DNA from 3 places in the Aeribacillus sp. FSL K6-1121 genome. Region 1 is predicted to be linked to each of the others. Evidence: riboswitches for the same ligand, from Rfam matches in the RefSeq annotation. Region 1 holds a riboswitch; each other region holds the start of a gene.
What was found. A riboswitch is a leader RNA that binds a small molecule or an ion and turns the genes downstream of it on or off. The one in region 1 is predicted to bind cobalamin.

Region 1 (8,029 bases):
TTTCTGCTTATTGCTTTCGTTCTGCCCTTCGTTTTAAGTGTGTATGGGATAGATCTTGTTTCCGAAATCTTCATTATGGCTATTTTTGCCATGAGTCTTGGTTTAATAATGGGGTATGCAGGAATGGTTTCACTAGGTCATGCAGGATTTTTCGGAATTGGAGCCTATACCGTGGCACTTCTCGGACCGCATATTCCAAATTCCTACTTGTTACTATTTTTTTCTATCTGCTTATCTGGTCTTCTTGCATTAGTTACTGGCGCGATATTTATACGCACTTCGAAATTTTACTTTTTAATGATTACTCTTGCTTTCGGACAATTGCTGTTTGCTCTGGCTTGGCAATTAAAGCAATGGACTGGCGGAGCAGACGGCATGAAAGTTTCCGCTCCTTTGAATCTCGGTTTTGGCGAAATTGTCAGTCCTATAGGGATTTATTCCGTAATGGCAGCAGCTTTTATTATTGTTTATTTACTGCTTAGATTTTTTGTTGAATCTCCAGTCGGTAAAATTGTCAAAGGAATAATGGAAAACGAAGCACGAATGAGTGCATTGGGGTACGATGTACGCATTTATAAGCTTTTAACATATACATTTTCCGGAGCCCTAGCAGGATTTGCAGGATCTTTATACGGATTTTACAACCTTTTTGTAAGCCCAGATGTATCGAGTTGGATGTTTTCGGGTCAAGTTATGATGATGGTAATAATTGGAGGAGTTGGTACGCTGATTGGTCCGGCAATCGGAGCTGGCCTATTCATTTTTTTACAGAACTTTATCAGCACGTACACAGAACGGTGGCCAATTATAATGGGAGCCCTGTTAGTGATTCTTGTGCTGGTTGGCAAAGGTGGAATTATCCATTGGTTTGCTTTATTGAAATCTAAGATTTTTTATAAAAAACGAAAAAATAGCGATGATTACGCTCCGCAGCATGTTGAAAAAGAGGAGGTAGTCAATTGAGTATATTAAAAGTAGAAAATATAAACAAATCATTCAAAACATTACAAGTTCTTCAAAACGTGTCATTGGAAGTTCAGCCAGGAGAACGCCATGTTATCATCGGCCCTAACGGTGCGGGGAAAACAACTCTTTTTAATTGTATTACAAATGTCCTGCCAATTGACTCAGGAAAAATATTTTTGGAAGGGCAAGAAATAAGCAATATGCCTTCCAGTAAATTGGTTCATTTAGGAATGTCGCGAACGTTTCAAAAAAACAACTTGTTCGGAAATTTGACAGTCGAAGAAAATCTTCATCTTGCTTTAACAGCAACGAAACGATATCGCTACCAAATGTTTCATGCGTTGACAAAGCATATCGACCTCAAAAAAGAAACAGATGAAATCCTTGCACAATGGGAGATTTCTACACGCAGAAATGTCAAGGTGAACAATCTTTCCTATGGAGAGCAGCGACTTCTTGAGATTTTGCTAGCGATGGCGTCTAAACCGAAGATCTTGCTTTTGGATGAACCGACATCAGGAATGTCTCCAGCAGAAACTGCACAGACAGCTGAAATGATTCAAAAGCTTCCTCGGACGGTATCTATACTAATTATTGAACATGATATGGATGTTGTATTTTCCATTGCTGACAGAATTACTGTTCTTCATCACGGAGAAGTGATATTAAGCGGCACTCCCGAAGAAGTTCGAAACAATGAAGAAGTAAGGAAAATTTACTTTGGGGGAGGTGCAAAAGCTCATGCTTGAGCTTCAAAATGTCCATTCTTACTACGGAACGAGTCATATTCTTCAAGGCGTTTCATTTTCAGTTCCAAGCAAGAAATGTGTTGCTCTTCTTGGGAGAAATGGAGCAGGTAAATCAACAACGATTCATACGATTGCCGGGCTGCTTAAACCGCGGAGGGGAAAAATTCAATTTAAGGAACGGCAGCTGAATAACCTGTTGCCTCATCAAATTTCGTGCCTTGGAATTGGATTCGTTCCACAAGGAAGGCGGATTTTCCCTTCTCTTACCATTCGTGAAAACTTGACAATGGCTGCCCGTAAAAATTTAATAGACCGAAATAATAATTGGGATTTGGAAAGGGTATATGAATTATTTCCTGTTTTAAAAGAAAGAGAAAAAAATATGGGTACTGAGCTATCAGGCGGACAACAGCAGATGCTTGCAATCGGAAGAGCTTTGATGACAAATCCCAGTTTTTTATTAATGGATGAACCATCGGAAGGATTAGCCCCTGTCATTATCGATCAGGTCGGCGATATAGTTGTAAAACTGAAGCAGGAAGGACTCTCGATCTTAATGGTTGAGCAAAATATATCACTTGCATGCAAAGTAGCAGATGAAATTTTAATTATGAACAAAGGTACTATTGTATGGCAGGGCAGCCCAGATGAATTAATGAAAAATAATGAAATACAACATAAATATCTTGGGGTATAGAAAAACACCACATAACATTTGGAAGAATATGAGGATATATGTTCAATATACGAGCATATATCCTTATTTTTTTAATCTCCAAGCAAAACGATAACGATGTTAGAACTGCGCAAACAATTTTTATAGATCCTCGTACTATTAAATTTGTACAGAACCAAAGTACTTGTTCAGCTTTTTGTGATTCATCCAGAAAAAGAAGGAAAAACATTTGCAACAAGCGGATTTGCCGACGGTACAGGCGGTATGGTGATTTATGAAGCAAACATCTCCCGGCCGCCCTCCTTTTCATATATCTATTTTATGGTTCAGTACCAATAAAAACCCCATCTCTCCTAAGTTCGGAATGATGGGGCTCAAGCGTCTGAAAAAGAATTTATATATGATTGGCCAGCTTTTTTAAATGTTCTGAAGTCTCATTGATTTGCGCAATGAAATTTGTTATATCATCAATGATTTCAGCAAAGTTTTCGAGTTCATTTTTCGTCTTTTCAGTTTGTTCTTTATTTTTGTCGAAGGCATACAAAATATTGTCGAAGAATTGGTTCATCTCTTTCATTCTTTGCGAACCATTGCCTGTAAGCTCTGTTACTTCCACAATAGATGAAGCGATATCGTTAATTTTCGCTCTGATTTCCTCAATTAAATTGGAAACGCCAAGCACGGAATTTTTTGTTTCTTCCGCCAGCTTTCTCACTTCACTAGCAACAACAGCGAATCCTTTCCCGTATTCCCCTGCACGCGCTGATTCAATTGCGGCATTTAGAGCCAGCAAGTTAGTTTGTTCAGCAATAGAAGTAACAATCGAGACGACATGATTAATTTTTTCAGAAGTTTGTTCAAGCGACTTTATTTTTAAAGCAATATCATCTGTCCGTTCTTTTATATTGACCATTAAACCGGAGTGAAAATTCAAGTCTTCTCTCCTTGAACTGACTTCTGCTTCGGTTGATGCCGCTGTTTCAAAACGATCAACTGCAATTAAGGCAAATTGTTTGGATCGTTCGTTAATTTTTTGTATAGCTGAATTGGCTGATTCAATAAGATCAGCAAGACGAATGGAGGTTTGGGCGATGTTTTCATGAAGCTCCTGTTTTTCCTTTTCGATTTTTTGCCGTCTTTTTAAATACTCTTCATTATATGCTTCCAACACAATTTGCTGTTCAAAGTTTAACATTTTTGCAATGGTGACCACCGCTTTATGATAATCTTCCTTCGATGGACACGCTTTCGCAACAACGGAAAAAATTGATTTCTGTAATTGCTGGAATGAACTCATGTACCAAATCGTATCTAATCCAATGCGGACGTGGGCTACAGCAATCCGCTTCATTCTTGTTATATCTTCATCTGTCAAGGATCCGCTAAACATAAGCAGCACATGTTTTTTCAATCTTTCCTTCTGCTTTTCGATCGAGCTGTATTTATTAATTATGTCAATCAAAAATTGTTCTTGATGGAGAGCATCATAAAATGCATCGATAATAAACTTTATGTTTTCTTCAATCGCATCTTTTAATATAAGAGTACAAATAAGATCATCCTTTGTCAGGCCAACCATCGCTAATTGTCTTTGATATTTTTCATCAGTCACTTCAAGTTTTACTTGTTGAAGATCTACTTGTTTTTCAAAAAGTGATGGAACTTGTTTTCTTTTTTTAAACATTGGTTGATTTCCCCTTCAAAATTCATTATTAGTGTCCATTGTATATATCGGCAATTAAAAATAGATGATCAACAATTTTTTCAATTAATTTTTAAAATTTATTCAAATTCGTTACATTCAATATTCGAAAATGAAATATTTTCTATAAAACTAAAGATTACTGTTGACGAAAAACATGTTTAAAGGCGATTATAAATAGTAAAAATCTGAAAGAGCTCTATTCCGAAATAACTTTGGATACACCGGACATTGAAAACAATAATTGGAATTTTGCTTGGTGAATATTTCTCGGTTACAACACAAATAATATTTTCTGTAAAAAAATCAAAGGAGGAACAATCATATGGCTCTCATTCCTTACGATCCTTTTTCTGAGATCAACCAATTTAGACGAAACATGAATCGCGTTTTTTCTGAAGGCTTCCCGCATTTTTTTGAAAACTTTGAGACTATGAATACCCCCCGGCTTGATATTCATGAAACTGCTAATGAAGTAATTGTTACGTGTGATTTGCCCGGCCTTGAAAAAAAGGAAGACGTTGACATTCATCTTGATCGCAACGTTCTTACGATCAGTGGCACAATTCAAAGAAGCAAAGAAGTAAAGGAAGAAGAAATGCATAGACGCGAACGGTTTATCGGGCGGTTTCACCGTGCTGTTGCATTGCCGGCAAATGTAAAAGAAGAAGAAGTGAGCGCGACATATAAAAATGGCGTTCTGGAAATCCGTATTCCAAAACAAACCGAAAACAACAAAAAGAAAATTGATATTCAGTTTCATTAATTGTTTCGTGAGGTTGCAAAATTTCAATCAGCCTCACTTTTTTATTGCAATTTTCGCCAAGTACGATTATGATGAATATATAACATCAAAAATCTATATATTGTGTAATCAAAAACAATTAAATACTATATATTGAAAACCTAACGACAAAGGTGCTGTTTTCAGCTTAAAAGGGAATCCGGTGAGAATCCGGAACTGTCCCCGCAACTGTGAGTGCTACGAAATGAATAATCCACTGTACGTTTCGTATGGGAAGGATTCAAAGTAGGATGAAGCACGAGTCAGGAGACCTGCCTTTGTCCGAACGTTTCTAATTCTTCGGGGGTTGGGAAGATGAAACGATGGTTTGAATGGAGTAGTTTCGCCTTGTAAACTGCCTCCTTTTTAATCATCGTTTGATCCGCTCAGCTTCCTGAGCGATTTTTTATTTTGATAAGGAGGATGTTTGATGAATATTACGAAAGCATTAAATCTATACGAGGTTTTTCAAAATCATTTTAACAGGAGCGATTTGGAGCTTTATCTAAGGCAGCTTGAAGAAAAGTTTCCGTCCCTTTCCTTTCATGAATACAGCGAAAGAGTGCTGACAACCTTACAATACCAGCAGATTGATGATCTTGAAAAATTTACAAACCTGCTGATTATTGAAGCTTTAGCAAACATTTCGGAAAGTGAGCCGGATTGGACTTTTTTAGCTGCACACGTATTTCTTGAAAAAATTTACCATGAAGCGAGCCAAAACAGAAATTACAACCAACCGGGCTACGGCGATTTTTATTTGTTAATCGAAACATTAACCGATCTTGGAATCTACAGCCCTCTTTTGCTAGAGCATTATTCAAAAGAGGAAATTATGGAGCTGGGAAATGCCATTGATCCTGAGAAGGACAAGCTGTTTACATACATCGGATTAAGGACCCTTTACGACCGGTATTTAGCTAAAGATTTTCATAAACGAACATTTGAGCTTCCACAGGAACGTTTTATGATCATCGCTATGACGTTAATGATGAAAGAGCATCCATCCAAACGTTTGCATCTTGTAAAGGAAGCGTATTGGGCATTGAGCCATTTATATATGACGGTTGCAACACCGACATTGGCTAATGCAGGAAAATCAGTCGGTCAGCTTTCAAGCTGCTTTATTGATACGGTAGACGACAGCCTTCAAGGCATTTATGATTCGAACACTGATATTGCCAATGTTTCTAAAAGCGGCGGAGGCATTGGAGTTTATTTAGGGAAAATCAGAAGCCGCGGAAGCGATATCCGGGGGTTCAAAGGAGTTTCATCAGGTGTCATTCCTTGGATGAAGCAATTAAATAATACGGCGGTGAGCGTCGACCAGCTCGGCCAAAGAAAAGGAGCAATTGCCGTTTATTTGGATGTTTGGCATAAAGATATTTTCGCCTTCCTTGATGCAAAATTAAATAACGGAGATGAACGGCTGCGCACCCATGATTTATTTACAGGTGTATGCATTCCTGACCTATTTATGGAGCAAGTTGAAAAGCGCGGGGACTGGTATTTGTTCGATCCCCACGAAGTTCGCAAAGTCATGGGATTCAGTCTGGAAGATTATTATGATGAAGAAAAAGGTAACGGCAGCTTTCGGGAAAAATATTTTGAGTGCGTGAATCATCCTTCCTTATCTAAAGAAAAAGTGCCTGCGATTGAAATAATGAAACGGATTATGATCAGCCAGCTTGAAACGGGAACGCCTTTTATGTTTTATCGGGATGAAGTGAATCGAAAAAACGCAAACAAGCATGCCGGCATGATTTATTGCAGCAATTTATGCACAGAGATTGCGCAAAATCAAAGTGCTACTACTGTTGAAGAACAATATGTTGAAGATGGAAAAATTGTCATTGTGAAAAAGCCCGGCGATTTCGTCGTCTGCAACCTTTCTTCCATCAACTTGGCACGGGCTGTCCCAGACAACGTTCTGGAACGTTTAATCCCTATTCAAGTGCGGATGCTGGACAACGTTATCGATTTAAATAACATTCCGGTATTACAGGCGAAGCTTACAAATGAAAAATACCGTGCAATCGGTCTTGGAACGTTTGGCATGCATCATTTATTTGCACTAAAGGAAATTACATGGGAAAGCGACGAGGCAGTCCAATTTGTCGACCAATTATATGAAAAAATTGCGTATTTAACCATTCAGTCGAGTATGGAGCTCGCAAAAGAAAAAGGCGCATACCCTCTCTTTAAAGGCTCGGAGTGGGATACAGGGCGATATTTTGAAATCCGCGGTTATACGTCAAAAAAATGGCAGGAATTAAAGGAAAAAGTGCAGACTTTTGGGATTCGCAACAGCTATTTAATGGCGGTCGCACCGAACGCATCGACCTCCATTATAGCCGGAAGCACAGCAAGCATCGATCCAATTTTCCAAAAAGTTTATTCAGAGGAAAAGAAAGACTACAAAATTCCAGTTACCGTTCCCGACTTAAATGCAAAAACGACTTGGTATTATAAATCCGCTTATTTGATCGACCAAACATGGAGCATTAAACAAAATGCGGTGCGTCAAAAACATATTGACCAGTCCATTTCGTTCAACTTTTACGTTCTAAACACGATCAAAGCGAAAGAATTGCTGGAGCTTCATTTGACTGCTTGGAAATCCGGATTGAAAACAACGTATTATGTCCGTTCGACATCAAGCGACATTTATGAATGTGAATCATGTGCAAGTTAAGGAGGAATTAATATGGAGCAAACATTAACAAAACGAATTATTATGGATCCTGATGCACCAAACCGTTCAACAGCAATAGTGAACGGAAAATGTTCCAACGTGCTCAATTGGGATGATGTCGCCTACCCGTGGGCATATCCAAAATATAAACGGATGCTTGCAAACTTTTGGACACCTTTTGAAATTAATATGGCTCAAGATGTGAAGCAATTTCCTGAGCTTTCAGAAAGAGAACAGGACGCATTTTTAAAAATTATCGGCCTCTTAGCTTTATTAGACAGCATTCAAACCGATTATGCCGGAAAAGTTGCCGATTATATTACAGACTCGAGCATAAACGCCTTAATGATTTTGCTCGCCCAGCAGGAAGTGATTCATAACCATTCATATTCGTATATTCTCTCAAGCATCGTGCCTAAAAACGTACAGGATGAAGTATTTGAATATTGGCGGAACG
Region 2 (8,029 bases), 1.7 Mb from region 1:
CCCCAGCCGCGCATCGCAACGCTTCCTAACAGCCAGTTGACAATTTGTCGCAATTCTTCTCCTGTCAGGGCAATCATCAACGAAATGAAAGCACTTAAAAAGGAACTTAAAATAATTCCGGTCAGCACAATGGTTTCAATCCTCATCGTTTTTTCAATGAAATTGGCGAACAAAATCACAGCCAAAATCGTTAAAAAACCCGTAAAAATGCTGACAACCGGCAAAGTGAATGAGCCGAAAAAAGGAATTTGAATGCCGAAAAAAAGAACAAGTACAGCACCTAAAGAAGAACCTGATGAAACACCGAGCGTATAAGGATCTGCCAAAGGGTTTTGCAAAAGCCCTTGATAACAAGCCCCCGCCATTGCAAGCGAGGCTCCGACAAGTCCGGCTAAAACGACACGAGGAAGTCGAATATCAAGCACAATGCTTTTCATGCTTTCATCAATGTCCGGCGCCAAACCAGTATGAAACAGTTGATTGAAAATTATTTGGAAAATATCCTTAAACGTGATGTGAAACGTTCCGATAGAAATTCCTAAAAAGACGGAAAAAATAAGAAAACAAGCGGTCGCCGTATAGGCGACCACATGTTTATTTTTTGTAGACATCCGGATAAATTGCTTTCGCAAGTTCTTCTACTCCTTCAACCAATCTTGGGCCTGGGCGGCTCACCAAGTCGGAATGCACATCGTAAACCCGTTTATTTTTCACCGCTGATACATTTTCCCATCCTTTGCGTGCCAACACCTGGTCAACAGCTTTATCGACGTAATAGCCGTATGTCGTCACAATGACGTCTGGGTTCAGTTTTACAACGGCTTCTTCCGTCATTTGCGGCCAGCCTTCTTGATCGCCCGCTGCATTTTTTGCTCCAATGATCGTTAGCATTTCATCCATAAACGTTCCTTTTCCAGTCGTATAGATTTGTGGTGCGGGATTCACTTCGACAAAAACAGACACTTTTTGATCATCCGGAATCGTTTTTCCTTTTTCTTGAATATCCGCCAGTTTCGTTTTCATCTCAGCCACAATATCTTCGGCTTTGTCACTTGTCCCTGTAATTTTGCCGATTGTCTGGATGGAGTCATACACTTTATCAAATGATTGGGCATCTTCGACTACAAAAACATTTATTCCCGCATCTTTCAGCTGCTTCAGCCCTTCCTGCGAGTTATGGGCGCTGGAAGCATGCGCTAAAACAAGATCCGGTTTTAAAGAAATAATTTTTTCAACATTAAATTCCATCCCGCCAACCTTTTCTTTGTTTTGAACATCTTCCGGATAGTTGTCATTATCACTTACACCGACAATTTGTTCACCCAACCCTAAAGCATAGGCAATTTCAGTATTGCTTGGAATTAGCGAAACAATCCGCTCCGGTTTTTCGTTTACCGTCACCTCATTTCCTAAACCGTCCTTGACCTTCACCGGAAATTGTGAAGCCGTCTCTTCCGTCTTTTGATTGCTTTTGTTTTCAGACGGCTCTGATGTATTTTGTTGGCCGCATCCAGCCGCAATTCCAAATAGAAGTAATAAGGCTAAAAATAGTGCAGATAGTTTTTTCATCATTTTCCTCCTCCAATAAAAAACATCTTCTTGAATTCGATAAGAAGATGTCTGAAAACGTACATATGTATTGTTTTCAAACACCTCCCTATCCGCGTAGGGTTTTAGGTGTGCTCAAACAGGCAGGTCTCCTGGCTCATGGTCATCGCTTCCTGGACCTTCCCGTTGAAACAGTGGTTTTCCCAGGTTGCTCCCATTCACAGTGGCGGGACCGCGTTGGATTTTCACCAAACTTCCCTTTTAAGCTGGCAGCTATGTGCCGGCACCTGTTTGCTTTTTGGTATAATGTTATGACGAAATGTATTATACATGATTTGATTGAATTCTGGTAGGAAGAAAATGCAAAAAATCGACAAATTGACCTAAATGTTTTGGATTTCGATACAGTTTTCGCTAAAAATAAAATTTTTTTGAACTTCCTTTCCATTACTTGAATAAAATATTTGCAGACAAGCGAATTGGATGTTTGAAAACGAAGGAGGATATTGCAGTGACAACCGTTCTTTTAGACCCTGGCCACGGAGGAAGCGATCCCGGCGCAACCTATAGAAATTATGAGGAAGAAGATTTTACGTTGACTATTGCCCTCTTGGCAAGACAACATTTACTTGAACATTACCAAGTCAACGTGCTCATGACGCGCACAGACGATCGAACAGTCGGTTTGTCAGAAAGATCATCCATGGCTAATCGAGAGAATGTTGATTTTTTCTGTTCCATTCATATTAATGCCGGCGGAGGAACAGGTTTTGAAAGCTATGTTTATAACGGAGGGGCCTCTCCAAGAACGATCCAATACCGGTCCGTCATCCATGATCAAATTATGAGCGTCATCGGTCCGAAATATAGCGTAAAGGATCGGGGCAAAAAAAGCGCCAATTTTCACGTATTAAGAGAAACAAAAATGCCTGCGGTTCTTTTGGAAACATTGTTTATTGACCATTCGAATGACATCAAACTTTTAACATCGTCTGACTTTATGAGCGACTATGCAGCAAGCTTAGCCGATGGAATCGGAAAAGCGCTTAATTTGCCCAGAAAGTCGACACGCACCACCCCAACTCCGCAGCCATCGCCCGCTGCAGGCAGCAGGATGTACAAAGTCATTGCCGGTTCCTTTAAAAACCGAGAAAATGCAGAAAAGCTGATAAATGAACTGAAAGGAAAAAATGTTGATAGTTTCCTTTCCGCTGCGATGGTGGACGGAGCAAGTTATTTCCGCGTTCAAACAGGAGCATTTAAAAATTTGCAAAATGCAAAAGACCAGTTGGCAAGGCTTGTTCAATTAGGATACAAGGATGCATTTATATTAACCCCTGCAGAACAAGGAACGGCACAATCAGGCCAAAAGACAGATTCATCCCGTTCATCAACACCTCAACCGAAAACCCCTTCTCCCGATTCAAGGGATATCCCTATTTTAGGGGAAACGCTCGTATCGGGAACAATCTTGGATTTATATGTAGAAAAAACAAATCCTAGCGCACCTCAGCTGGGCGATTTGTATGAACAATTAAGCAAATCCTACGGAATTCGCGGCGACATCGCATTTGCACAAGCAATTCATGAAACGAACTATTTCCGTTTTACGGGAGTAGTCAATCGCAATCAAAACAATTTTGCCGGAATCGGAGCTACCGGTCCAAATGTTACAGGAGCAAGCTTTTCCACTCCGAGAGAAGGCGTTCTTGCCCATCTTCAACATTTATATGCATACGCCACAACGAAGCCTCTTCCAGCCGGGTTCCCCCTCGTCGATCCCAGATTTATTTATGTGGAACGAGGTTCTGCCCCGACCTGGAAAGATTTAAATGGGAAGTGGGCCGTTCCCGGCAGCCGTTACGGAGAAATGATTTTATCCATTTACCTATCCATTTTGCAGTTTGCAATTCAACAATTGAACGCTGCTCAATCAGCCATAAGCAAACAAATATAATCTGAATTCCAAAAAGATGTTGTATAAAAATGAAAAGATTATCAAAAATACAAAGAGAGCCAACTTCCGGCTCTCTATTTTATTAAAATGCTTCTGGTTCAAACGTCTTGCAATCAGTTTCCTTTTGATTTTTTGCCGTTTTTCCTGAATGACTTACGACATAAATGGCATCAGCTGCACATTTATTCCCTTCCGCCCAATATTTGCAGTTATTTACCTCACACAAAACGTCCTGCGCCATGTTTGTCACCTCCCAGTTATATATTTTCCTTTGGAAAGTGATTTGATACTTGTTTTGGTTGTGAAATGTCCATGGCAATATTTCGAATCGTAAAGGCAATCGTTTTTGCATGTTTTGTTGGCTGTTTAATGAATTCATGATTATCATGTCATTGTAAGCCAAAATTCGATTTATTTTGTCGATGGACAAGCAAGGTGATCTGCTCCATACCAAAAGGTGCCTCAGAAAAAGAAAATGCAAACATTTGTAAACGCCTCAAGTCCTCCAATTGCTATGCAATTTCACTCATCCGTAACTTTCATTTAGTGATTTGGAATGACAAAAGCCGCCATTTGCGGCGGCTTTCTTTTATTTGGCAAAAATGTGATTACCGATCACTACATGTTGTTTTTGCCGGAAAACGATTCCATTTGGCAAGATCCATAAAGCTTTATTATCTTTTCGACAATCCGTCTTCTGTCCATCATGCAGCAGAAAGCTCTATTTTTCAAGAAAATCGAGGCAAAAAACAGGTTTCATCAATTTGGCAATTGTGCCGCCTCCGCTTTTGCTGCAAGCATTCGGGCTCCCTTTTCAGTACACAATTTCCTTATTTTTGCTGCTTTCTTCGCTGGTTGGCTGTTGTATCCATTTGTTTGTTCTTTTGTTGAGAAAGAAGAATCGCTTTGGTAGGTAAGTTCGCTTTTGCAATGAAATAAAAAAGGACATAGTCGCTTGATGCCTTGTCCTCATTCCTTTTTATTCATTTTTTCAAAACATCATGGTCGACGTAACGCTCGCCGTTCAGCTCACTAATAACATTGATCGCAACTTTGGCGCCGTCGCCGGCAGTGATGATCGTATGTACGCTGACACCTGCAGCTGTACCCGCAGCCCAAATTTCCGTCAACGTTTGTCTTTCCTAGTGCATCGACATCAAATATTGTTTTAATGCGGGGTTCAGTCCCGTCTTTTGTCTTTAATCCGACTTTGTCGGCCAAATCTGTCAGAACTCCTGTAGCTAATATGACGTGTTTTGTTTCATAGGATCCTTTATCCGTCTTGAATACAAGCTCTTCCGCTTGTTTTTCAATTGTCTCCACATTTTCTGCCACAATCTCCGCGCCGAATTTTTCCGCTTGTTTTTCCCTGTTTCAATTAAATCAGACCCAGAAATTTCCATAACCCATATGGTTTTCAATCCAAGCTCGTTTCGTCACGGATTTATCGTTGTCCAACACAAGCGTTTTTTTACCGGCTTTTGCCGTGAACAAAGCGGCGCTTGCACCCGCCGGACCAGCCCCGACAATGACTACATCATACATGTTGCAATTCCCCCTTTTAGGAAAACAATTGTACTTCCATCGTAAGCGCAATTAAAACGAATTGTAAAGATCTTCATCTGCCTTTTCCTTGCAAGGGGAACCGCTTTTGTAGGAATCGTCCTCTCAACATTTTATTATTTCCGCAAGCAGTTTGAAAAGAGGACGGGATAAAATCTCATGAAAATCAATAAAACGGAAGGAATATCGGCATAATAACATAGAGGTGATTGATCATGAAGCCGTTTATTCCACAACTCGTATACATTGAACCAAGAGCCCTTGAATACCCGCTTGGAGTGGAATGGAAAGAAAAATTCGAAAAAATGGGAATCGACATTCGCTATACAACTTCCCACAATCAAGTGCGTAATATCCCCGGAGAAACACCTCTCCAGAAATACCGCAATGCGAAGTCGACTTTAGTCATCGGGGTTCGAAAAACATTGAAATTTGATACGAGCAAGCCTTCTGCCGAATACGCCATTCCACTGGCAACCGGTTGCATGGGGCATTGCCATTACTGCTATTTGCAAACAACGTTAGGAAGCAAACCCTACATTCGCGTTTATGTAAATTTAGAGGAAATTTTTCAGCAAGCTAAACAGTATATAGAAGAGAGAGTTCCAGAAATAACCAGATTTGAAGCTTCGTGTACGTCTGATATCGTCGGGATAGATCATTTAACACATTCACTCAAAAAAGCGATCGAATTTATTGGAGAAACAAAGCTGGGGAGATTGCGGTTTACAACGAAATATCATTACGTAGACCATTTATTGGATGCCAAACATAACGGCAACACCCGCTTCCGATTCAGCATCAACAGCGATTGGGTCATTCGTCATCTGGAGCCGGGAACATCAAGATTGGATGAAAGAATCAGCGCCGCTTTGAAAGTCGCAAAAGCAGGATATCCTATCGGTTTTGTTGTTGCTCCGCTATATCGGCATGATGGATGGAAAGAAGGATATAGAAAATTATTCAAAAAACTGGGTGACGTAATCGAAGACGATAACTTAACATTTGAATTGATTCAACACAGATTCACGAAACCTGCCAAAAAAGTTATCGAAGCAAGGTATCCAAAAACGAAACTGGAAATGGATGAGAAAAAAAGAAAATACAAGTGGGGGCGGTATGGAATTGGCAAATATGTTTATCAAACAGAAGAGGAAAGGGAGCTGAAAGAGACGATGGAACAATATATTCACTATTATTTTCCTAACGCCATCATCGAATACTTTACGTAAAACTGTAAGGAATACAAACCTTTTCAAAATCGACGGTCAGAAATGGTTAATTCAACAAAAACATTTTCTTTTGCTAGCTCACCTTTTCTTGAACCAACATATGATAAAACAAACAGTTTACGGTAAAGGTGATACAAAAATGAAGGAAAATCACACAATCGATGTTCCCTTTTTATATGATTGGGTCCGTTCCGCCTCCCGCCTCCATATGAATGTTCGGCTTCATACGAAACGGAAACCTTTAAAAGCTGAAACATTTTACTATTATGCTTTAGCTGATGGAAAAAAGACGATCTATACGGACGCCGATCAAATCAAAGAATTTACGAATAAAGGGATCTTGGATCCAAAAGATGTATCCTATATCCGGCTTTTCATTAACGGTGTTTTACAACCGCCGAACATTTATGAAGTGAAAAAAGGAATGTTAAGATTAAAATCAAGCGATGTCCCGCAAAAAGGTGTTCCTATTATTTTGGAATTTATTTCCATATATTTATAATTGAGGAAATAGGTGATGCCTGCACGGGATAAAAAAATCAGGATCCAAAAGAAGGACTTTCGGATCCTGATTTTGTTAAGCTGACACAACAGTTGTCGATTGAGGTGAATAATTGACCACTTCCAGTACAATTGGCGTGTCAGCTAAAATTGGATCTCCACCTGCAGGCACATTGATCGCAAGCGAACCGACCGTCGTTGCTCCCGGCGTATACGTACTTAGTCCGCCCATTTGAAGCACTCCGTTGACATAAACATTATAATAACTGTTGTTAGCTGCCAGTGCAGGCAATTCTGTAACAGCTGAACCATCATCTTGAAAAAAGCTGGCTGCATCAATGGTGAGCGTACTTCCCGGAGCAGTCTCTGCAGTCGTGACGTAGAAAAATCTTTGATCTTGAGGAACGACATTCGTTGTTGTGGACGCAGTGACAACCAATTTCATTAATTGCAGAGCCAATCAAACCCCTCCCTTCATACGATCTATTTCATCGTATGTAAAAATGCGGCGGAAGCTATAGACAAATACATAAATTCTATGTATAGCCGATTCCCTATTTTTAAGGGCTCCAATTTAAAATTCAAGGGCTTTTTTATTAATTGCTCTTGCTTCAGCGAATGGCAATAGTGATTATAAAGCAGCAAAATATTTCAGTTTTAGATTCGTCAAAACATTGTCACTTTTTCCGAACTTTTCTTCATATAAAATAAAACGCCAGGAGATTCTCCCGTGACAAAATCATGTCCATCAACATAGATATCCTCTCCACGTGAACGAATTCTTCTATTTGTGCCATTTTCTGCTCCCCCCTCTTGAAGTCCCCCGTGGGACTCACCACTTCCTCCTTCAAGTAAGTCCTGTCGGATTGTCTGCTTCCACACACAAGATGAACGCCTAGTGTTTCGTTCTCCCTAATTGTTCAGTCCTTCCTCTTTCGTCTCGAGTTCGAAAGAGTACTATGACCTCTGCTGACTTCTGACTGTTCAGCTATCGATTACTCGATAGGTTACCAAGGTTACTTGGCGTGCCAGCCAGACCTCCCCGGGTAAGAGTGTAATCTTTCCTTCCATCTATCTGCTTCATGTACTCTGTATCACCTTCGGCAGAAAGCACTTCGTTTTGTTGTGCAAACTCACCCAGTGATACCTAGCCTCATATGAAGTTCGTGTTCCGAGAGACCCAAAGTTTGCCGCTCGCTTCCTTCAGATTCCGCGTCACCACGGACAC
Region 3 (8,029 bases), 3.3 Mb from region 1:
GACGACCATCGTCATTCCTTCCGCCGCTAATTCTTTCATAACTGTTAACACTTCACCGACCATTTCTGGATCGAGGGCGGATGTAGGTTCATCGAAAAGCATGATTTTAGGATTCATTGCAAGAGCGCGGGCAATGGCAACGCGCTGTTTTTGGCCCCCTGATAATTCGCTTGGATAGCTTGAAGCTTTTTCGCTTAATCCCACTTTTTTCAGCAGCTGCAAAGCTTTTTCGTTTGCTTCCTGTTCCGAGACTCCTTTTACTTTTATCGGAGCAAGTGTAATATTTTCCAACACTGTTTTATGCGGAAATAGGTTAAACTGCTGAAACACCATTCCAACCTCTTGGCGAACTTTATTAATGTCCAAGTTTGGATTTGTAATATCTTGACCGTTCACGATAACCTGTCCTGCCGTAATGTCCTCAAGCTTGTTTAAACAGCGAAGAAACGTGCTTTTGCCTGAACCGGATGGACCAATGACGCATACAACTTCTTTTTCTTTAATGTCTACACTGATGTCTTTTAACACTTCAAGATTCCCAAAGCTTTTCTTTAAATGTTTTACTTGAATCATCCGGTTGTTGTTCTCCTTTCAACAAAGCTTAATAATTTGCTTAAGGACAATGTCAGAACAAGATAGATGAGCGCAACGGTGAGGTATGGCTCCCAAACGATATAATATTGCCCCTGCATAGCCCGTCCCCAATACATCAGCTCAGGGGTGGCAATGATGGCGGCGATTGACGACTCTTTTATTAAAATGACGAATTCATTGCCAAGAGGCGGAATCATCCGTTTCGTCGCCTGCGGCAAAATGACATAGCGCATCGCCTGTTTATGGCTCATACCGAGAGATCTTGCAGCTTCCATCTGTCCTTTATCAATCGATTGAATACCTGCACGGAATATCTCTGCAATGTAGGCGGCAGAGTTTAAAGAAAGTGCAACAATTGCTGCTATAATTCCATTCGTATCACCGATTAGCAGCGGTACGAGCCCGAAATGAACGAGCAGCATCTGGACAAAAAGAGGCGTGCCTCTGAAAAATGTAACGTACCATGAAAAGGGCAGGCGAATAAATTTATTTTGAGCAATTTTCCCGATGCCGATAAAAAGACCCAAAATGGTGCCGATGGCGATTGCACCAAGAGAGAGCCCAATTGTTACAAGCGTTCCTTGGAAGAAAAAGGGTGCATATTCAGCTATGAGATCAAAACGAAAATTCATACATATATCTCCCCGCGTGCATTCCGGACAAGCAAAATACCTGTGGAATGCTGAAAATTATTGCTGATTTTTTAATATATCGATATCTGGTTCGACACCAAACCATTTTTTATAAATCTCACTGTACGTTCCGTTTTCAAACAGTGTATTGATCGCTTTGTCAAGTTCTGGTTTTAATTTGCTTCCTTTCGCGAACATTAGACCGTAAAACTCCGAATCGAAATTTTCCGGATCTTTAATTGCTTTCAATTTTTTGTCCGGATTATTTTTAATATATTCATTGACAACCGCGTTATCGGCCACAACTGCGTCTGCGCCTCCGTTCAGAAGTTCCATGATCGCGAGGACGTTGTCTTCAAATTTTTTAACCGTTCCATCGCCGGCAAGTATTTTTTCAGCGGCTGTCTGACCGGTTGTTCCGTTTTGGACAGCAACTTTTTTGCCTTTCAGATCAAGCGCATTTTGAATATCACTGTCTTCAGGAACTAAAATCATAAGAGTTGATTCAAAATACGGAACAGAAAAATCGTATGTTTGCTTTCTGTCTTCAGTAATGGACACAGAGGAAGCTGCCAAGTCAGCTTGTTTTCTTTGAACTTCAGCAAACATTGGATCCCATCCGGTATGTTTAATGTCTACTTTGTAACCGGCCTCTTTAGCCACAGCGTTTATGAAATCAATATCAAAGCCGACAACTTTACCTTTGTCGATATATTCAAACGGAGCGTATGCTGCGTTTGTAACAACCTTTAACGTTTCTTTCTTCTCACTGCTTGCTCCTTTATCGTCTTCAGAACCTCCTGCACCGCATGCTGAAAGTATAAGCATTAGGCTTATAAAAACAGCAAGTGCAATTATTTTGCTAAAATATTTTTTCATAAGTACCTCCTTATAAATGAATCAAAGAATGAAATTCGTTTCGACATTCACTGGTCTATTATAAATGAAAGATGTATATTCTTTCAATAACATGCATATTGATTCGAAATTATTGTTTTATTTGAAATTATATCATAAAAAGTGTCATGTTAAAATGAACAATTGCAGGCGGATAAAGAGCAAATTTTTCATGAAGAAGACGAAAATTTGGATTGTAAATAAAAAGAGAGTATAATAATTGGCAGAAATTATCATAAAAAAGCAGGTACGGAACTTTTGGCATCAACCTGAAAATACAAATTCTTCTGTCTTATCGTTCGAATTTGTTGGGGAATTACGGCAGTTGTTGGAATAATTTCTAATCCATGATGCACTTTGCAGCTTGGACAAGGTGCTTTAGCTTTCTAGAAGGAGTGAGAAAATGAATAAAGAACAATTGATTTTGGCGCTAGAAAAGGTTCGCGCCCAAAATCCTCTCGTCCACAACATTACGAATGTCGTCGTCACCAACTTTACTGCAAACGGTTTGCTGGCGATCGGCGCTTCTCCGGTTATGGCGTATGCAAAGGAAGAGGTTGCGGATATGGCGAAAATATCCGGCGCGCTCGTTTTAAATATTGGCACATTATCTCCTGAAGTAATCGAAGCAATGATCATTGCAGGAAAATCAGCGAATGAACACGGGGTTCCAGTCATTTTAGATCCTGTCGGTGCGGGCGCCACCCCTTACCGGACGGAAGCTGTTCGGGAAATATTAAAGGAGGTTCGCATCTCAGTTATTCGCGGGAATGCACCTGAAATTGCCAATGTGATAGGTGAAAAGCTTGCAATGAAAGGGGTGGATGCGGCGGATTCAGCTGCTGATCCTGTTTCGCTGGCCAAAAAAGCGGCCGAAGAGCTGAATACAGTTGCAGTCATTACCGGAAAAGAAGACGTGGCAACGGATGGGAAGACAACGTATTTGATTCAAAACGGCCATCAAATTTTAACAAAAGTTACCGGAACAGGCTGTTTATTGACTTCCATTATCGGTGCTTTTTCAGCCGTTGAAAAGGACTTTCTTGCTGCTTCAGTAGCCAGCCTCGTCACTTATGGGGTCGCTGCAGAAATCGCATTTGATTTAACGGAAGAAAAAGGTCCTGGAAGCTTTCAAATCGAATTATTGAACCAGCTGGCAAAGGTGACGGGAGACGAGTTGCTGAAAAAAGGGTCTTTTATAAAAAAATAAAGCAAAGGTGATAAACATGGCGCGAGTGTCGGCAAATAAAATGCGGGAGCTGCTAAAGGTGTATTTTATTATGGGCAGTGTAAACTGCAAAAGGAAGCCTGCTGATGTGCTTGAAGAGGCGATTGCAGGCGGAATTACGCTTTTTCAATACCGTGAAAAAGGTGCGTGGGCTTTAACAGGCGAAGAAAAATGGCGGCTTGGAAAAGAGCTGCAGGCTATTTGCCAAAAACATCACATTCCATTTATTGTCAACGATGACGTTGATCTGGCTATTGAACTAGATGCAGACGGCGTTCATATCGGGCAAGAGGATGAACCGGCTGATCTTGTCCGGAAAAAAATCGGTGACAAAATTTTAGGCGTTTCTGCACATACAATTGAAGAGGCGCAAAAGGCGGTTGTCCAAGGCGCTGATTATATCGGTGTGGGGCCAATCTTTTCTACAAACACGAAAGAGGATGCAAAAAAGCCACAAGGTCCAAAATTGATTGAAAGCATGCGCAAACAAGGGATCGACATCCCTATTGTCGGAATTGGCGGGATCAACATCGCCAACGCCGGTCAGGTGATCGCTAGCGGAGCAGACGGCATCTCCGTCATTTCTGCCATTTGTCTAGCGGATGATGTTAAGGAAAGTGCAGCTCAACTGAAGAAAGCAACGATGTGAAACATTTTTTTCAATAAGATTTTGTGGATATAAAATATTTACATATAGGATCGGCTTTTGAAAGTCGGCGAAAGGGGATTTCTTTTATAAACGTAAAAAAGGAGCGGCAAGGCTCCTTTTTTAAATGAAAGTATAGAAACTGACATTTCTGCCGGTTTTATCGGGATTTGACTGCTGAGAGAATCGGGCCATACTTTTCTTAAATTTGTGCAGCAGTTATTTTTTCTCGATAGGTTTTCGCAGCTTCGACCATGACTTTTAAAGCACTAATCGTTTCATCCACTGATCTTGTTTTTAGTCCGCAGTCAGGGTTAACCCAAAACTGGCGCACGTCAAGCACTGCTAAGGCGCGGTCGATATTTTTTGCCATTTCTTCAACGGATGGAATTCGCGGGCTGTGAATGTCATATACGCCTAAGCCAATCTCTCTTTTATATTGATACGTTTCAAAAGCATGAACAAGCTCTCCATGGCTTCGGGAAGATTCAATAGAAATGACATCCGCATCAAGGTCATCAATTGCCTCCATGATATCCTCAAATTGCGAATAGCACATATGAGTATGGATTTGTGTTTCCGGACGAACAGAGCTGGTGGCGAGCTTGAAGGCTTCAGCAGCTCCTTCGATATATTCTTTTTGTTTTGATTGTTTCAGAGGCAATCCTTCACGTAATGCAGGCTCATCAACTTGAATCATGCCTATTCCATTTTTCTCTAAAGCTAGCACTTCTTCGCGAATGGCAAGGGCGAGCTGGCGAAGAACGCTTATACGGTCGATGTCATTGCGCACAAATGACCAGTTTAGGATCGTGACAGGTCCTGTCAGCATCCCTTTAACAGGCTTGCTTGTCAGTGATTGTGCATATACGCTTTCTTTTACGGTCATCGGCTGATCAAATGCTACATCTCCGTAAATAATCGGCGGTCTCACGCATCGTGACCCGTATGATTGCACCCAGCCGTTATTCGTAACAGCAATTCCATTTAATTTTTCCCCGAAAAATTCGACCATATCGGTCCGTTCAAATTCCCCATGGACGAATACGTCTAAACCGAGCTGCTCTTGAATGTCAATCCATTTTTTTATTTCATTATTGATGACCGATTCATACTGCTCGTTTGAATATTCGCCTTTCCGCCATTTTAAGCGGATTTGCCGGATTTCTTTCGTCTGCGGAAAGCTTCCGATCGTAGTAGTTGGTAAAATCGGCAGATTCCATCTTTTTTTATGCAGTTTTTGCCGTTCGGTATAATCCAAGCGTTTCGTTGGATATGCTCCGATATTTTTGGCGGCCTCTTGAACCTTCTCATTTGTCCGAAAGGAAGAATGGATAAAATCCGTATAAGAGCGGTCATATTGTTTTAAATCATCGATCGTTCTTTTCCCTTTTGCATATTGAGCGAGTTCATTTACTTCATCCAATTTTTCATCAGCAAAGGAAAGAGCATTTTTCAATATGGACGGCAAGCTCTGTTCGTTTTGAACTGTAACAGGTACATGAAGCAAGCTGCATGAAGGCTGAATGATCAATCTATCAATATCTACATATTGCGCAAGATCATCGATTTCCTTAGCTTTCGATACTAAGGATGCTTTCCAAATGTTGCGGCCGTCGATCAAACCAGCTGCGAGAATTTTGTCTTTCGGAAAGCCGAGCGTTTTGATGTTCGACAGATTGACGCCATGATCATGTACAAAGTCCAGGCCAATTGCAGCGACAGGAAGAGACACAATTTCTTGATAATGGGTTATACTTTCAAAGTATGTTTGCAAAATGATATTTAACGAAGGAAGCGCTTTGTGGAAAGCATCGTATACCTCTTTAAACAAAGGAATCGATGAATCATCTAGCTCCTGTACAAGAATCGGCTCATCAATTTGCACCCATTTCGCACCGGCCTGAGCAAGTTCCGTCAACAATTGGACGTAAACAGGAATTAAAGCAGACAAATGTTTATGAAAATCGTGTTGATCGTATTGTTTTGCCAGCTTTAAAAAAGTAATTGGACCTAGCAAAACCGGTTTTGCTTCAATATTCAGCTCGTTTTTCGCTTCCTGAAAAAGTTCAAGCAGACGGTTCTTTACTAACGCCGGCGTTTTATTTTCAAGCTCCGGAACAATATAATGGTAGTTTGTGTTGAACCATTTGGTCATTTCCATTGCTTCTGCTTCATCAGAGCCTCTAGCCATTGCAAAATATGTTTTTAATGAAGTCGGCTCCATATGCTGGAATCTAGAAGGAATATACCCAAACATAAAAGCAGTATCGAGGACATGGTCATATAATGAAAAATCTCCGACAGGAATCAGGTCTATTCCTTTTTCCTTCTGTTTTTTCAGATTGAGAAGACGTATATCTTTTAATGTTTCCTCCAAGCTGCTTTCTGAAATGTTTCCGTTCCAAAATGATTCCAGCGCTCTTTTCCATTCTCTTCTTTCACCAATTCTTGGATAGCCAAGATTTGAACTAATTAATGTCAATAATGACACCCCCATTTGATTTGTATCTCAACACATAATAAAAACCCTCTTTTTACGCGTGAAAGAGGGAATTGTGGACTCTAACTCGTGTTGAGATACATGAAGGGCTTAAATCTCAACATGGCTTCATCACTCCTCCCTATGACGCGTAGGTGGCAGTGCATACAACAGGCAGGTCTCCTGACTTAGGATCATCGCTTTCGATCCTCCTTCCCATTTCAAAAATTGAAACAGTGGATGATGGCCAAAAGCTCCCCATCACAGTGGCGCGACCGTGTTGGAATTTCACCAATCTTCCCTTTTAAGCGCATATTGCCGACGCAATATGACGCACCTGCTGCTTGGAACACTATATGAAACTATAATTATCAGAATAGATGATTTTTTTTGTTTTTTCAATCCCTATTTTTTAGGTTCAGAAAAGTGCTGCCCTATTTTGGGAAATCAATGGACAGAAGCAGAAATTCGCATACAAATTGCGAAATGTTTATAGGGTCGTTTTTAAAATTTAATTTTTCTAATAACGTAAATTTGAAAAATTTTGTTGTTTACAATACAGGAGCGTTGTAGTGAATAGTTTGAGATACGATGGTAAAATTAGGTGCTTGGAGCCTTCACTGAAAAAGGAGCTGTAAAAAACGTATTTTTCAATACGAATCATTTGAAAGAGAAGCATTTTCATGTTAATACTTGGATTGGAAGAAGTGTGATTTTTCAAAAAATAAGTGAGACCATAGAAAGGATGATTATGTTGAACGACATTATCAAAACCATTTTAAATCACCGTTCCGTTCGTCATTTTGAGGATCGGCCTTTGACAGATGAGCAAATCCGATTAATTGTCGAATGCGCCCAAGCCGCTTCAACTTCAAGTTACATGCAAGCCTATTCCATTATCGGGGTGAAAAATATACAAACGAAAAAAAAGCTCGCTGAACAGGCAGGAAACCAAGCTTACGTAGAGAAGAGCGGACATTTATTTATTTTTTGCGCTGATTTGCACCGTCATGAAGTCATTGGTGAAATGGAAGGCAAAAATGTAGAAGATTCATTGAGGAGCACTGAAAAATTTATGGTAGCTCTCATTGATGCTGCACTGGCCGCTCAAAATGCTGCGTTGGCGGCTGAGTCAATGGGACTCGGCATTTGCTACATCGGAGGCATCCGCAATAATTTAGAAGAAGTATCGAAGCTGTTGAAAATTCCAAACAAGGTTATTCCTCTTTTTGCATTAACTGTCGGCTACCCTGCAAAAGAAACGGCGAAAAAACCAAGAATACCTTTTGAGCATATTTATCATGAGGAAGAATATAAGCAAGATCAAGAAGCATATGTGCGCGAGCTTGAACAATATAATGAAATAGTATCCAATTATTATGATCAGCGAACAAACGGGATTCGCAAAGATACTTGGACTGGTCAAATGGCTCGCATGCTTTCGAATCCGACAAGAATGTACATGAAGCAATTTGTTGAGAAAAAAGGATTGAATTTAAACTAAAGCTTCAGCTCCTATCTCGATTTTATGAAGATAGGAGCTTTATTTT

Region 2: linked by a shared signal. The riboswitch ahead of NSQ61_RS08920 (ABC transporter substrate-binding protein) and the one ahead of NSQ61_RS00415 (ribonucleoside-diphosphate reductase subunit alpha) in region 1 are both predicted to bind cobalamin.
Region 3: linked by a shared signal. The riboswitch ahead of metE (5-methyltetrahydropteroyltriglutamate--homocysteine S-methyltransferase) and the one ahead of NSQ61_RS00415 (ribonucleoside-diphosphate reductase subunit alpha) in region 1 are both predicted to bind cobalamin.

The regions. Positions count from the first base shown of each region.
Region 1 is NZ_JBBOPS010000001.1:84,910-92,938, reverse strand. It holds gene NSQ61_RS00440 (branched-chain amino acid ABC transporter permease) at 1-963, shown strand, start outside; gene NSQ61_RS00435 (ABC transporter ATP-binding protein) at 960-1,715, shown strand; gene NSQ61_RS00430 (ABC transporter ATP-binding protein) at 1,708-2,412, shown strand; gene NSQ61_RS00425 (globin-coupled sensor protein) at 2,786-4,075, opposite strand; gene NSQ61_RS00420 (Hsp20/alpha crystallin family protein) at 4,419-4,859, shown strand; cobalamin riboswitch at 4,993-5,171, shown strand; gene NSQ61_RS00415 (ribonucleoside-diphosphate reductase subunit alpha) at 5,308-7,572, shown strand; gene NSQ61_RS00410 (ribonucleotide-diphosphate reductase subunit beta) at 7,585-8,029, shown strand, end outside.
Region 2 is NZ_JBBOPS010000001.1:1,825,673-1,833,701, forward strand. It holds gene NSQ61_RS08915 (FecCD family ABC transporter permease) at 1-632, opposite strand, end outside; gene NSQ61_RS08920 (ABC transporter substrate-binding protein) at 595-1,569, opposite strand; cobalamin riboswitch at 1,674-1,854, opposite strand; gene NSQ61_RS08925 (N-acetylmuramoyl-L-alanine amidase) at 2,060-3,505, shown strand; gene NSQ61_RS08930 (DUF1540 domain-containing protein) at 3,588-3,746, opposite strand; partial or broken gene NSQ61_RS08935 (FAD-dependent oxidoreductase) at 4,489-5,050, opposite strand; gene splB (spore photoproduct lyase) at 5,284-6,300, shown strand; gene NSQ61_RS08945 (DUF4183 domain-containing protein) at 6,440-6,802, shown strand; gene NSQ61_RS08950 (DUF4183 domain-containing protein) at 6,878-7,261, opposite strand; gene NSQ61_RS08955 (hypothetical protein) at 7,468-7,683, opposite strand.
Region 3 is NZ_JBBOPS010000001.1:3,378,650-3,386,678, forward strand. It holds gene NSQ61_RS16505 (amino acid ABC transporter ATP-binding protein) at 1-573, opposite strand, end outside; gene NSQ61_RS16510 (amino acid ABC transporter permease) at 570-1,226, opposite strand; gene NSQ61_RS16515 (basic amino acid ABC transporter substrate-binding protein) at 1,284-2,105, opposite strand; gene thiM (hydroxyethylthiazole kinase) at 2,527-3,333, shown strand; gene thiE (thiamine phosphate synthase) at 3,350-4,000, shown strand; gene metE (5-methyltetrahydropteroyltriglutamate--homocysteine S-methyltransferase) at 4,200-6,497, opposite strand; cobalamin riboswitch at 6,636-6,835, opposite strand; gene nfsA (oxygen-insensitive NADPH nitroreductase) at 7,234-7,983, shown strand.